DNA from 2 places in the Massilia sp. GER05 genome. Region 2 is predicted to be linked to the other one. Evidence: riboswitches for the same ligand, from Rfam matches in the RefSeq annotation. Region 2 holds a riboswitch; the other holds the start of a gene.
The links. Region 2 has a riboswitch for cobalamin ahead of ACL58G_RS00220 (TonB-dependent receptor domain-containing protein). Riboswitches for the same ligand answer to the same signal wherever they lie in the genome.
Positions count from the first base shown of each region.

Region 1 (7,435 bases), 1.0 Mb from region 2:
CGGTGCGAGGCGCGCGCATCCGGTGCGAGCGTGCGGCTGTCATCGAGCTTGTTCACGTCCAGGTAGTGCAGGCGCTGCGGATCGAGTTCGGCGGAGACGGCCTTCGCCGGCTTCGTCCAGGTGAACTTGTGCCAACGTTCGTCGGCATCCCAGCGCGCGGTCTCGGTGCTGCCGTCGGCGAATTTCACGACGAGCGTCTGCGGCACGGGCGCGCCGTGGCGGCGGACCGTGACATCGGTGCGGTACGGGTACGGCCCGGTGTCGCCCGGATGCGTCTTGCGCCATGCCGCGCGCGCCGCGTCGATGCGCTTGTCGACGGCGGACTGGCTGGCGTGCGCGCCGGGGAGCGGCACCAGTTCCGTGCTCGTGAGGTCGGCGATGCCGTCGTCGACGCGGGAGACGGCGTAGACCTGGCGCTCGAACGCGTCCTCGATGACGGCGCGCTGGCCCGTCACCTCGGCGAGCGTTGCGCGCAGGTCGGCGGTGCTCGGGTGGCGGAATTTCCAGCGCCGGTAGTATTCCTTGAACGCGCGCTCCATCGGTGCGCGGCCGATGCGCGCTTCCAGGTCGCGCATCAGGATCGCCGTGCGCGTGTAGACGGGGCCGATGTCCTGCAGGCGGTGCCACGCGTTGGCGCCGGGCGGGTCGGCCGGGTCGTGGCGCGGCGTCGCGGTGCGTTCGGCGTCGAAGGTCGGATAGCCCGGCGCGAAGCCGAGACGGGCGAGCAGCGGGGGCGCGATGTACGCGAGCTGGCCCTGGTCGCGCATCATGCGGTTGTCCCAGTATTCGTTGAGGCCTTCGTCCAGCAGCGGTTCCTCGAATTCGTTCGACGCGAGCAGGCCGTAGAAATAGCCGTGGCCGAATTCGTGGATCGTGACGAAGGCGAGGGCGAACTGGTTCGCGGTGCGCGGTTCGACGGTCCGGTAGGCTTCGGCCGTGAAGAACGTCGGGTATTCCATGCCGCCCGCTTCCTCCGCGTTGTAGGGCGGGATCACGATGGTTAGCGTCCGGTACGGGTACGGACCCAGCGTGTTCGAGAAGTACGTCAGCGATGCTTTTGCCGCCTTCAGCGCGGGCGCCGCGCTGGCGGCGAATTCGGGCGGGTACAGCACGGTCACCGTCACGGTCGGGCTGCCCGGGCCGGTCCACGTGTCGACGAGCGGCCTGGCTGTCTGGTTGTCCGCCGTCCAGGCGAAGTCGTGGACGTCGCCCTGCACGAAGCGCCACGTGCGCATGCCGTCCTTGTCGACGGGGGCGCCTTGCGGTTCGCCCGTCGCGCCCACCGTGTAGTCGCGCGGGACGGTGAGCTTCACGTCGTAGCTGCCGAAGTCCGCATAGAACTCGGAATTCAGGTGGTACTCGTGCACGTTCCAGCGCGGGGACGTCGCCCCCCGTTCGCCCGGCAGTTCCAGCACGCCGATCTTCGGGAACCACTGGGCGACGAGGTGGAACGTGCCGAAGTAGCCGGCGCGGGCGACGACGCGCGGCAACTGCGTGAGGAAGTCGATGTCGAGCGTCGTCGATGCGCCCGGCGCCACGGCCTGCGGCAGGTCGAAGCGCACGACCGTATGGTCCGTCGCCGGGCCGTTGTCCGGATGGACGAACGTCCACGGCACGTTGGCGCCGCCTTGCGCGACGCGGCGCAGGGCGATGTGGCCCCACGCATCCTTGATGTCGACGCCGGAGCGGAAGGTGCCGTCGCGCTCGCGCCGCTCGGTGAAATACGTGCTGCCCGCGCTCTCGAACGCGTTCATGTACAGGTGCAGGTAGACCCTGCTGACGGCGACGGTGCTGCGGTTGCGCCACGTGATCCGCTCGCGGCCCGTGACCGTGTGTTTGACCGGGTCGAGCGTGGCGGCGATGTCGTAATGGACGACGCGGTCCGACAGCGTGGATTCGCGGCCCGTGCGCGGGCCGCCCCAGGCATCCGCGCTGCTGGGCACGCGCACGGCGGCGGCATCCGGCGGGGCGAGGGCGATGCCGTCGGATGCAGGTGCGGCGACCACCGCGCCCGCCAGCAGCAGCGCGGCGAGGGCGAGGTGAAATCGGAAACGAGGAAGCATGCGGGATCCCGGCGTGGCTGTTATTTTTGTGCCTACACTATACAGGTTATAATCTCGGGGTTCTGGTGCCCGCACGCGCGTCTGCGCGTGCAGTTAAACGGGAAACACGAAGCGGCGTCGCCTACGGCGGCGTGCCAACGTGTGCTGCCCCCGCAACGGTAAACAAGCGTCGCCGCATGGCGACAGGCCGCCCCGACAGCCACTGTGCTTGCATAGGAAGGTGGGACGGTCCGTCTTGGAGCCCGGAGACCGGCCAGACAGGGGAAGCCGGCGTTACGCCGCGCTTTTGTGTACGCCGGCGTGCGGGGACGCTTGCCGGCGCCAAACGAACACTGAACATCCAATGCATACTGCCGCCTCCACCCGCGGCGCGCCGGCTATCAAGCCGCTCGCGCTGGCCTGTGCCATCGTCCTGTCGTTCTCCACCGGCGCCGTGCGCGCCCAGGACGGCAACCCATCGACCGTCGTCATCACCGGGGCCCGTTTCCCGAGCGTGGAAACCCTGCGTCCGATCGGCGCCACCGTCATCACGCAGGACGACATCCGCCGCGCTGGCGTCAACGACGTCAATAGCGCGATCCGCAAGATCGGCGGCGTGTTCGGCCGCCAGAGCCTGGATTCGTCGCCCGACTTCGCGCTCGACCTGCGGGGCTTCGGCACCAACAGCGCGCAGAACATGGTGATCATGGTCGACGGCGTGCGCCTGAACGAGAACGAACTGGCGAACACCGTGCTGTCGACGATCCCGATCGACACGGTCGAACGCATCGAGATCACCCGTGGCGGCGGCAGCGTGCTGTATGGCGAAGGCGCCACCGGCGGCATCATCCAGATCACGACGCGCCGCAACGTGGCCGGCGGCCTGCACGGCTCCGTGTTTGCGGAAGGCGGCTCGTTCCACGAGCACGATGTGCGCGCGCAGCTGTCGCAGACGGCGGGCAACGTCAGCGCCGACATCGCCGTCGCGCGCCAGGGTTCGAATAACTACCGCCGCAACAGCGATTTCGACCAGACGACCGCCTCGCTGAACCTGCAGACCCGCTTCACGGGCGGCCGCGCCGGCATCCACGTCGAAAGCGCGCGCCAGGACTCGCGCCTTCCCGGCGCGCTGTCGCTGGCCCAGTTCGACGCGGACCCGCGCCTGGCCGCGACGCCGAACGACTTCGGCTCGCTGAACACGGACCGCGCGAACGTCTTCGCCGAATACCGCCTGGGCACAGTCGACCTGGCGGCCGACCTGTCGCACCGCGAGCGCAACGTGCGCTCGAACTACCTGTCCTTCGGCTCGAACAATGCGTACGACGGCCGCCAGGACCAGTTCTCGCCGCGCGCCCGCTGGCTGTCCGACGTCGGCGGCATGCTCAATGAACTGGTGGGCGGCGTTGACCTCACGCGCTGGAAGCGCAAGACGACGGCCTCGTTCTCGAGCGCCGACGCGAGCCAGTCGTCGAAAGCCGTGTACCTGCGCGACGAGCTGCGCTTCGATTCGGCCCACGACGGCCGCATCGCCCTGGGCGCGCGCCACGAGAACTTCGACAAGAGCGTCGTGGACGTCGTGGGTGGCGTCGCGCCGGAAGACCGTTCGCAATCGCAGAACGCGTGGGAAGCGCAGGCCAGCTACCGCGTGCACCCGCTCGTCGAGGTGTACGCGAAGGCGGGGCAGAGCTACCGCGTGGCCAACGTCGACGAGAACGGCTACCGTGCAAGCAGAGACATCCTGAAGGCGCAGACGTCGCACGACCTGGAACTCGGTACGACCCTGCGCCGTGCGCCGGGCGACGACAGCCGCACGTTGACGGCGCGCGTGTTCCGCCATCGCCTGGACAACGAGATTTTTTATGATCCGACGCTGAACGGCGGTTGGGGTGCGAACACGAACCTCGATCCGACCGAGCGCAAGGGCTTCGAGATCGACGCCGAGGCGGCGCTGGCCGCAGGCTGGCGTGCGAGTGCGCATCTGCAGCACGTGATCGCGCACTTCACGGATGGCCCGAACACCGGCCGCGAACTGGCGCTCGTGCCGAAGAACGTCGTGACGGCGCGCCTGGCATGGGTGCCGGCCAACGGCCAGTCGGCCGACGTGGGCGTGCAATGGGTCGACCGCCAGCGCTACGGCGGCGACTTCAGCAACACCTGCGGCGCACGGATCCCGTCTTACACGACGCTCGACGCGCGCTACAGCATCAAGGTGGGCGCATGGGACGTCGCCGCGACGGGGCTGAACCTGGCGGACCGTCGTTACTTCAGCAATGCGTTCTCGTGCAAGGGCGGCATCTACCCGAGCGACGGACGTCAACTGAAATTGTCGGCCCGGTACGACTTCTGACAAACCGGGGTCAGAGCCCTTAATTTGGAAATTGCCCAAAATCGGGCTCTGACCCCGGTGTTGGTTACGGCGGTAACCAATTGCAAGAAATAAGCCCTGGCTAAGGTTCGCGACCGAAAAAGTGGTAATCTCGCGTCGTTTGCTTAACCAACCCTAGAAGGAAAACTATGCGTTCCCTGCGTTTTGCCCTGCTCGCCACCGTCCTCGCCGCCAGCACCGCGTTCGCGTCGCCGACCGACCCGAAGAGCGGTGTCGAGTACGTGACGCTCGCTCAGCCGCAACCGGTGCAGGCCACGGGTAAAAAGGTCGAGGTGATCGAGTTCTTCATGTACCACTGCCCGCACTGCAACGCGCTGGAACCGCAGCTCGAACAGTGGGTCAAAAAGCAGGGCGACAACATCATGTTCAAGCGCGTCCACCTGCCGTCGTCGGGGCCGAACGATCCGGAAGCGCACCTGCGCCTGACGCTGGAAGCGCTGGGCAAGGCCGAAGAGTTCCAGCCGAAGGTCTTCAAGGCCTGGCACGTCGATCGCCTGCGCCTGAACACGGACGCGGCCATCATCGACTGGGCCTCGAAGAATGGTCTCGACCGTAACAAGTTCCTGGACGCGTGGAACTCGTTCGGCGTGACGACCAAGCTGCGCCGCCTGCCGCAGATCACCAGCGACTACAAGGTCGACAGCGTGCCGACCATCGTCATCGACGGCAAGTACCAGACGTCGCCGGCATTGGTCTACAATTCGGTCAAGACCCAGAACGAGCCGGCCCTGTTCGGAGCCACGCTGCAAGTAATGGATGCCCTGGTCGCGAAAGCCGCCAAGTCGAAATAAAAAGGTAGAAACAGCGCAATGAGTGATGCCGAAGGCAAGATCCTGAAGATGTACGACAAGTCCAAGCCGGACGAGGAGCATCTGTTCGATTCGAGTAACTGGAATCACGCGGCCTGGATCCTCGTGATCGTGCTCGCAGGTCTTGCATTCTGGCTCGCCATTGCGCTCGTGAACGCCGAAAACCAGCGCAATGCGCTGGTGACGAATCAATGCGCGGACCCCGTGTTCAAGGGCGAGATCGACCGGCAATGCCTGCTGACCGTGCATTCGCGCGAGCACTGGTGGGACCACCTGTTCTATGCCATGCGCCACGTGAAGCCGGAACGCCCGGCGCCGGTCGGACGTCGATAATTCCTTAAGGAAATGGTAACCTTCAGGTTTTCCACGACCTGAAGGATTGTCCATGCCGCTCCTGCGTGCCGCCGCCCTCGGCCTGCTGCTGTCCCTGTCGCTGTCTCTCGCGCATGCGTCGCCCGCTGTTCCGCAGAATGGCGTCGACTATGCCACGCTTGCCCGTTCGCAGCCCGTGCAGGCGAACGGCGACAAGGTCGAGGTCATCGAATTCTTCATGTACCACTGCCCGGTGTGCAATGCACTGGAACCGTTACTGGAGGAGTGGGTCAGGAAGGAAGGCGACCGCATCACGGTGCGCCGCATCCATTACCCGTCGACGGGACGGGCCGATCCGGAAGCGCATTTGTTCCTGACGCTCGAAGCACTGGGCCGGCTGGGCGACATGCACGCGAAAGTGTTCAAGGCGGTGCACACGGACCATATCCGTTTGAATAAAGACGACGTCATCATCGACTGGGCGGCGAAGAACGGCATCGACCGCGCGGCCTTCCTCGACGCGTGGAATTCGTTCGGCGTGACGACGCGCCTGCGCCAGCTCGACAAGGTCGCGGCCAACTACCAGGTCGATTCCGCACCCACGCTCATCGTCGGCGGCCGCTTCCTGACGAACCCCGGCCTGCTGTCGCGCCAGATGGAAGGCGCCGACCGCGCCGACGTGTTCAAGGCCACGCTGCAGGTGGCGGACAAGCTCGTCGACAAGGCCGCGCAGGCGAAGTAATCAGGCCGACAGCACGCCGTCCGGCAGGCTGATCACGAAGCGGGCGCCGCCCAGCGTCGACTGCTCGACTTTCAGGTTGCCGCCATGCAGGGCGATCGCCTTGTGCGCGATCGACAGGCCGAGGCCGAAGCCGCCGGTGGCGCGGTCGCGGCTGCGGTCGAGGCGGTAGAACGGCTCGAAGATGCGTTCCCGTTCTTCTTCGGGAATGCCGGGGCCGTCGTCCTCGACGGCGATCTCGATGCGGCAATCGTCGCGCCGCACGCGCAGCGCGACCTCGTGCGCCGCGTACTTCTGCGCATTCCGCAGCAGGTTGCCGATGGCGCGGCCGAGCAGGCGGCGGTCGCCGTCCACGCTGCCCAGGCGCTCGCCCAGGTCCACGTGCAGGCGCTGAGGCCGCGGATGCAGGCCGTCCGTGCATTCGCGCAGCAGCGGCTCCAGCTCGAACAGGGCGCGCTGCGGACCCTGCGCGTTGTCCAGCTTGCTCATCGACAGCAGTTCGTTGACGAGATCGTTCAACTCGGTCAGGTCGCCTTCCATCGCCGCGATGCGCTTGGTCAGCGCGGGGTCGCCCGCGCGCTCGGCCAGCAGTTCCAGCGCGAATTCGAGCCGCGCGATCGGCGTGCGGAGTTCGTGCGACACGGAGTGGAGCAGGTTCTTCTGCGCTTCCAGCAAGCCCTGGATGCGCTCGGCCATCGCATTGATGCGTTCGGCCAGCGGAAACACGGCGTCCGCCGGTTTCAGGTGCGCCCGTGCGGTCAGCTGCCCGGCACCGAATTCATCCGCCACGCGCGACAGCGTCTGCAATGCCTGCCAGTGCGAGCGCGACCACAGCGCGATCGGCACGAGCAGCGCCAGCGCCACGACGACGTAGCGCACCACCTCCATCGCGAGCGCCTGGCCGAGGTCGATCGGCAGGTTGTACGCGCGGATCACTTCCTCGTTGCTGCCGATGTAGCGGTCGCCTTGCAGGTCGACGCGCCGGAAGAATGCCTTGTGCTGCGGATCCAGCACGACGTCGCCCCGCTCCAGCGCCTCATGCTGGCGGGCAGGCAGGGCGGCGCGCGCCTGGTCCAGCGGGATCAGGTCGAAATGGGCTTCGGACACCTCGCGCACCTTGTTCAGGCGGCCGAGCCACTCGTCGGCC
Region 1 covers NZ_CP178858.1:6,282,547-6,289,981, reverse strand. The annotation lists gene ACL58G_RS27755 (M1 family metallopeptidase) at 1-2,063, opposite strand, end outside; cobalamin riboswitch at 2,110-2,335, shown strand; gene ACL58G_RS27750 (TonB-dependent receptor) at 2,407-4,389, shown strand; gene ACL58G_RS27745 (thiol:disulfide interchange protein DsbA/DsbL) at 4,557-5,219, shown strand; gene ACL58G_RS27740 (hypothetical protein) at 5,238-5,570, shown strand; gene ACL58G_RS27735 (thiol:disulfide interchange protein DsbA/DsbL) at 5,623-6,291, shown strand; gene ACL58G_RS27730 (ATP-binding protein) at 6,292-7,435, opposite strand, start outside.
Region 1: linked by a shared signal. The riboswitch ahead of ACL58G_RS27750 (TonB-dependent receptor) and the one ahead of ACL58G_RS00220 (TonB-dependent receptor domain-containing protein) in region 2 are both predicted to bind cobalamin.

Region 2 (7,435 bases):
TCGGAAATCTGCGGATCAAAGTGTGTTTGCTCACTCCCCGCAGCTTATCGCAAGCTACTACGTCCTTCGTCGCCTGTAATCGCCAAGGCATCCACCATGTGCACTTATTCACTTGTCCCTATAACGTTGGCCCCTGCATGAGTATCAGGGAGCGTCATAGCAACAAGGATTCAGCTTACTTTGTTTGTTGATACATACAGATTACTACCCTAAGTGTGCATCTGATCGTTAGACCAGCTACACGCTTAAAGAAAACTTTACTTCTTCCAGATTGTTAAAGAACGAGAACTACACTTATCTAAACCACGCGGGCTTACATAAATGCAGTGAACAGAGAGTTGGTGGAGGATGACGGGATCGAACCGACGACCCCCTGCTTGCAAAGCAGGTGCTCTCCCAGCTGAGCTAATCCCCCATTTTGGTAACTGGTGGGTCTGGTTGGATTCGAACCAACGACCCCCGCGTTATCAACACGGTGCTCTAACCGACTGAGCTACAGACCCGAACTGTTCTCGTTTAACTTTATAACAGCCGATAAGCGTGGGCGCTTGATGATGGAGCGTTAGCTCCCAGTGCCACTCTAGAAAGGAGGTGATCCAGCCGCACCTTCCGATACGGCTACCTTGTTACGACTTCACCCCAGTCACGAATCCTACCGTGGTAAGCGCCCTCCTTGCGGTTAAGCTACCTACTTCTGGTAAAACCCGCTCCCATGGTGTGACGGGCGGTGTGTACAAGACCCGGGAACGTATTCACCGCGGCATGCTGATCCGCGATTACTAGCGATTCCAACTTCACGCAGTCGAGTTGCAGACTGCGATCCGGACTACGATACACTTTCTGGGATTAGCTCCCCCTCGCGGGTTGGCGGCCCTCTGTATGTACCATTGTATGACGTGTGAAGCCCTACCCATAAGGGCCATGAGGACTTGACGTCATCCCCACCTTCCTCCGGTTTGTCACCGGCAGTCTCATTAGAGTGCCCTTTCGTAGCAACTAATGACAAGGGTTGCGCTCGTTGCGGGACTTAACCCAACATCTCACGACACGAGCTGACGACAGCCATGCAGCACCTGTGTTCAGGCTCCCTTTCGGGCACCCCTCAATCTCTCGAGGGTTCCTGACATGTCAAGGGTAGGTAAGGTTTTTCGCGTTGCATCGAATTAATCCACATCATCCACCGCTTGTGCGGGTCCCCGTCAATTCCTTTGAGTTTTAATCTTGCGACCGTACTCCCCAGGCGGTCTACTTCACGCGTTAGCTGCGTTACCAAGTCAATTAAGACCCGACAACTAGTAGACATCGTTTAGGGCGTGGACTACCAGGGTATCTAATCCTGTTTGCTCCCCACGCTTTCGTGCATGAGCGTCAATCTTGACCCAGGGGGCTGCCTTCGCCATCGGTGTTCCTCCACATCTCTACGCATTTCACTGCTACACGTGGAATTCTACCCCCCTCTGCCAGATTCAAGCCTTGCAGTCTCCATCGCAATTCCCAGGTTAAGCCCGGGGCTTTCACGACAGACTTACAAAACCGCCTGCGCACGCTTTACGCCCAGTAATTCCGATTAACGCTTGCACCCTACGTATTACCGCGGCTGCTGGCACGTAGTTAGCCGGTGCTTATTCTTCAGGTACCGTCATTAGCCCAGGATATTAGCCCGAGCCGTTTCTTCCCTGACAAAAGAGCTTTACAACCCGAAGGCCTTCTTCACTCACGCGGCATTGCTGGATCAGGCTTGCGCCCATTGTCCAAAATTCCCCACTGCTGCCTCCCGTAGGAGTCTGGGCCGTGTCTCAGTCCCAGTGTGGCTGGTCGTCCTCTCAGACCAGCTACTGATCGTCGCCTTGGTGAGCCTTTACCTCACCAACTAGCTAATCAGATATCGGCCGCTCCAGGAGCATGAGGCCCGAAGGTCCCCCACTTTCATCCGTAGATCGTATGCGGTATTAGCGTAACTTTCGCTACGTTATCCCCCACTCTTGGGTACGTTCCGATATATTACTCACCCGTTCGCCACTCGCCGCCAGGTTGCCCCGCGCTGCCGTTCGACTTGCATGTGTAAAGCATGCCGCCAGCGTTCAATCTGAGCCAGGATCAAACTCTTCAGTTTAATCTCTGTTTTTGCTACTTTCGTAGCAGATCGCTCACTCAAAATACTGACCGTTACTCATTGCTGAGCAACGTATTTCTTTTGCGTGAACATTTGATAATTTAAGCATTCAGCACCCCGAAGGATGCTGGCACTTCATCAAACGCCCACACTTATCGACTGTTGATTGTTAAAGAGCTGTATTCGGTACTGCCTTGCTGCGCTTGCGAATCGTTTTGTTCGTCAGCAGCAGAGGAACGAGATTATGCAGTGTTTCGTTTAACTCGTCAACTCATCTTTTTCGTCAGCGCAAGCGGCGTTGTCAAACCACCTAGCTCAACTGTTTGATTTCGCTGAACTTTTCTTGCACTGCCGAAGCAGGAGGCGAACTATAGCAAACCAGATCGGAGGTATGCAAGGGGCTTACCGTAAGAATTTTCGAGTTGCTTCTGTGCTATCTTTGCCGGCTTCCCCCCCATGGAGTCCCCATGCGCATCGCCCCCACGACGAATCCCGATCTGTCCGCCGCCCTCACCGCCGCCATCAATAACAAGACGAAGCCGCTCGGCAGCCTCGGCGCCCTCGAACGGCTGGCCAGCCGCCTCGGACTGATCCAGAATACGGTCGCGCCCACGATCCGGCAGCCGGCCATTCTCGTGTTCGCGGGCGACCATGGCGTCGTCGCGGAAGGCATCTCCGCCTACCCGCAGGACGTCACGTGGCAGATGGTCGAGAACTTCCTCGCCCAGGGCGCCGCCATCAACGTGTTCGCGCGCCAGAACGGTATAGCCCTGCACGTCGTGGATGCGGGCGTGAATCACGATTTCGGCGCACGCCCCGGCCTCGTCGACCGCAAGGTGGCACCGGGCACGCGCAACTTCGCGGTCGAACCGGCGATGACGCCCGCGCAATGCGCCGCCGCGCTGGAACATGGCGCGGCCCTCGCGGCCGACCTGCCCGGCAACGTGGTCGGCTTCGGCGAGATGGGTATCGGGAATACGACGGCGGCCGCCGCGCTGATGCACAAGCTGACGGGGATTCCCGTCGCGGACTGCGTCGGCGCCGGCACCGGCCTGTCGCCGGACGGCGTGCTGCGCAAGCAGCGCGTGATCGAAGCGGCGGCCGAGCGCCATGCCGGCGTCGACGATCCCCGCGCCGTGCTGGCCACGTTCGGCGGTTTCGAGATCGCGATGATGGCCGGCGCCATGCTGAAGGCGGCCGCGCTGCGCAAGGTCTTGCTGATCGACGGCTTCATCGTCACGAGCGCCCTGCTCGTCGCGGCGCGCATCGAACCCGCGATCCTGGATTACTGCGTGTTCGCGCACTGTTCGGACGAATCTGGCCACCGCCGCATGCTGGACGCGCTCGGCGCCGAGCCGCTGCTGCACCTGAACCTGCGCCTCGGCGAAGGCACGGGCGCCGCGCTCGCCCTGCCGCTGCTGCACGCGGCCGCGAACTTCCTGAACGAGATGGCGACCTTCGAGTCGGCCAGCGTCAGCGAAAAATCGGCCTGATGCATCAAGTCCGCCTGTTCTTCATCGCGCTGCAGTTCTTCACGCGGCTGCCGATCCCGGGCTGGGTCGGCTTCGAGGCCGCGTGGCTGCAGCATGCGTCGCGCTACTTCCCGCTCGTCGGCGTCGTCGTCGCGGCGGTTGCGGCCGGCGTCTATTACGCGGCCGCGCTCGTGCTGCCCGCGCCCGTGGCGGCCGTGCTGTCGACCGCGGCGTCGATCTATATCACGGGCGCATTCCACGAAGACGGCTTCGCCGACACGTGCGACGGCCTCGGTGGCGGCATGACGAAGGAACGGGCGCTGGAGATCATGAAGGATTCGCGCGTCGGCGCGTACGGCGCGATCGGCATCGTGTGCATGCTGGCGACCAAGCTGTCCGCGCTGGCGATGCTGCCGCCGCACGTGGCCGTGGCCGCGTTGTTCGTCGCGCATCCGTTCTCGCGCCTTGCCGCCACGGCGCTGATCTGGAAGCTGGAGTATGTGCGCGGCGAAGGCAAGGCCAAGCCGCTGGCGCAGCAAATGACGACGGCCGAATTCGCGATCGCGACGATCACCTGCACGCTGCCGGCCGCGTACGTTCTGGCCACGAATGCGCTGACGCCGGCCGCCATGCTGGCCGCGATCATCGCAGCGGCACTCGCCGCGGTGTGGCTGGGCCGTTTGTTCGTGCGCCGCCTCGGCGGCTACACGGGCGACTGCCTCGGCGCCGTCCAGCAGCTGGCCGAAGCGCTCATCCATGTCGCCGTGCTGGCCACGCTGGGCCACGGCGCCTGGAACGCATGACGCTATACCTGGTCCGCCATCCGCAACCGGACGTTGCGCCCGGCCTGTGCTACGGCGCCAGCGACGTGCCGATCACCGAAGCAGAACTCGCACGCGTGCAATCCGGGCTCGCCCTGCCGCGCGACCTGCCCGTCTACTCGAGCCCATTGCGACGTTGCGCCTTGCTGGCCGAGCGCCTGGCGCCGGGCCGCGTGACGCTCGACGCGCGCCTGGCCGAGATGGATTTCGGCGCGTGGGAGTTGCGCCCATGGCCGGATATCCCGCGCGCCGACGTCGACGCCTGGACCGCCGACCTGCTCCACCACCGCCCCGGCGGCGCGGAAAACGTGCTGGACGTGGCGCGTCGCGTGCAGGCCTTCGTCGCCGACCTGCGCGCACCGTCCGCGCTCATCGTCTGCCACGCCGGCACGATCCGCCTGCTGGCGGCGCTGCATGGCGGCGTGCCGCTGGAACAGGCGGCACTGAACGCGGCGCAGACGCCGCATCGCATCGGCTACGGCCAGCTGGTCGTGCTGGGCGTATAATGTCGGGGTTTTGGTGCTCGCGCTCCTCTCTGGGGCGCAGTTAAACGGGAAACACGAAGCGCTCTTCAGACAGGCGCCAACGTGTGCTGCCCCCGCAACGGTAAGCAAGTGCCGGCACGCTCCCACGCGTGCGCGGCAACCGTCCCCACATACCACTGTGCATCCGCATGGGAAGGTCGGACGGCCATACTCGCCAGCCCGGATACCGGCCAAAAGGTGGAAGCGCCCTGCGCTTCTGTTCACCTGGCTGACGGGGACGTCGGCCGGTTGTCCATCACAATAAAAACGTCATGTCCTTTCCTGTTTCCCGGCAGGCAGCCGCGCTTTCGCTCGCATTCGCTGCCGCCGCATCGGCCCACGCCGATCCCATTCCCGACACCGTCATCGTCACCGCGAATCGCACGCCGCAGCGCGCCGAAGACGTCATCGCGGACACCGTCGTCATCTCCAGCGACGACATCGCCCGCGCGGGCGCCGGCTCCGTCGCCGACGTGCTGCGCCGCCAGCGCGGCATCGAAATCTCGCGCAACGGCGGCGCGGGCACCAACACCACCGTGTTCCTGCGCGGCGCCAACAGCAACCAGGTCGTCGTCCTCGTCGACGGCGTGCGCATCGGCTCCGCCACCACGGGTGCGGCGTCGTGGAATGCGATCCCGCTGTCGGCCATCGACCACATCGAGATCGTCTACGGCCCCCTGAGCTCCCTGTACGGCGCGGATGCCATCGGCGGCGTCGTGCAGATCTTCACCAAGAAGAGCGAAGGCGCGCCCATGTTCAGCGCCAGCGCGGGCGGCGGCACGTACGGCACCAACCAGTACGACGCCAGCGTGCACGGCTCGACGGGCGGAGAGCACGGCGTGACGTATGCCCTCGCCGGCGCACACGAAGAATCGGACGGCTTCTCGTCCACGCGTCCCGGCTCGTCGAGCTACAACGCGGACGATGACGGCTACACGCGCAACAGCGTCAACGCACGACTCGCACTGCGCCTGGCCGAGGGTCACGAGATCGGCGCGCAATTCATGCAGAGCCGCGTGAGCGCGCAATACGACAGCGGCAAATCGGCCTTCGACACCCACAACATCCAGGAACTCGACAGCTACAGCGTCTTCCTGAACGACCGCTTCCTCCCGAACTGGCGCAGCAGCGTCCAGGCGGCACGCTCGGAAGATAAACTGGGCAGCTTCACGAGCACGACGCCGTCCGGCACCACGCAGCTGAACACGCGCCAGGACGAGTTCACGTGGCAGAACACGTTCGACATCGCCGGCGACACGCTGCAGGTGCTGGCCGGCCACCGCAAGGAACAAGTCCTGTCCAGCGCCATCAGGGACATCAACCGCACGCGCATCACGAATTCCCTCGCGGCCTCGTACGACCTGCGCCGCGGCAGCCACCTGCTGGACGTCAGCGCGCGCAACGACCATTCCGAATACGGCGGCAAGACGACGGGCGCCGTCGGCTACGGCTACGAGTTCACGCAGGACCTGCGCGCCACGGCGAGCTACGGCACGAGCTTCCGCGCCCCCACGTTCAACGAGTTGTACTACCCGGGCTATGGCCTGACGTCGAACCAGCCCGAACGGGGCCGCAATGCGGAAGTGGGCGTGCAGTACCGCGTGGCCGGCGTCGACCTGCAGGCGAACTACTACCGCAACCGCCTGACCGACATGATCGTGTCCGTCACGCCGTGCCCGGGCCGCCCGAACGGCAGCTGCGCGTACAACGTCGACCACGCCCTGCTGGAAGGCCTGACGCTGGCGGCCGACACCCGCATCGGCAACCTGGACCTGCGTGCCAGCGCCGACCTGCAGGACCCGCGCGACGAGACGACCGGCAAGCAGCTGGCCCGGCGCGCGCGCCGCCACGCCAGTTTCGCGGCCGACTACACCGTGGGTGCCGTGGAAACCGGCGTCGAGCTGCAGGCCTCCGGCCGCCGCTTCGACGATGCCGCCAACGCCAACCGCCTCGGCGGCTACGGCCTGCTGAACCTGTACACTACCTGGCACATGACGCGCGACTGGTCGCTGCTGGTCCGCCTCGACAACGCGGCCGACAAGCACTACGACCTGGCGCGCAACTATGGCACCTCTGGGCGCACCTGGTTCGCGGGTTTCCAATATGGTAGCCACTGAGAGAGTTCGCTAACCACCATGTTCCGACGAGCCATGCACCCTGTTCCACCGCCACTGCGCCAGCGCGCCATTCCAATCATCGTCACGCTGCTGTGCGTGGCGGTCGCCAGCCTGCTCGTCGCGGGCATGAGCGGATCGATTGCGGTCGCGCCGGCCGAGCTGCCGGACGCGGTGGCGCAGGTGCTGCGCGGCCGGCCGGAATCGCTGGCCGCATCGCTCGTCGAGCTGCGCGCCGGCCGCGCGCTGATGGCCTTCGTCACCGGCGGCGCGCTCGCGCTGGCCGGCGTCATGATGCAGGCGCTGCTGCGCAATCCGCTCGCCGACCCGTACGTGCTCGGCATCTCGGCCGGCGCGTCGGTCGGCGCGCTGTTCGCGCTCCTGATGATGT
Region 2 covers NZ_CP178858.1:46,318-53,752, forward strand. The annotation lists rRNA gene ACL58G_RS00185 (23S ribosomal RNA) at 1-118, opposite strand, end outside; tRNA gene ACL58G_RS00190 (tRNA-Ala) at 340-415, opposite strand; tRNA gene ACL58G_RS00195 (tRNA-Ile) at 427-503, opposite strand; rRNA gene ACL58G_RS00200 (16S ribosomal RNA) at 585-2,113, opposite strand; gene cobT (nicotinate-nucleotide--dimethylbenzimidazole phosphoribosyltransferase) at 2,581-3,606, shown strand; gene ACL58G_RS00210 (adenosylcobinamide-GDP ribazoletransferase) at 3,606-4,388, shown strand; gene cobC (alpha-ribazole phosphatase family protein) at 4,385-4,912, shown strand; cobalamin riboswitch at 4,907-5,140, shown strand; gene ACL58G_RS00220 (TonB-dependent receptor domain-containing protein) at 5,203-7,047, shown strand; gene ACL58G_RS00225 (FecCD family ABC transporter permease) at 7,081-7,435, shown strand, end outside.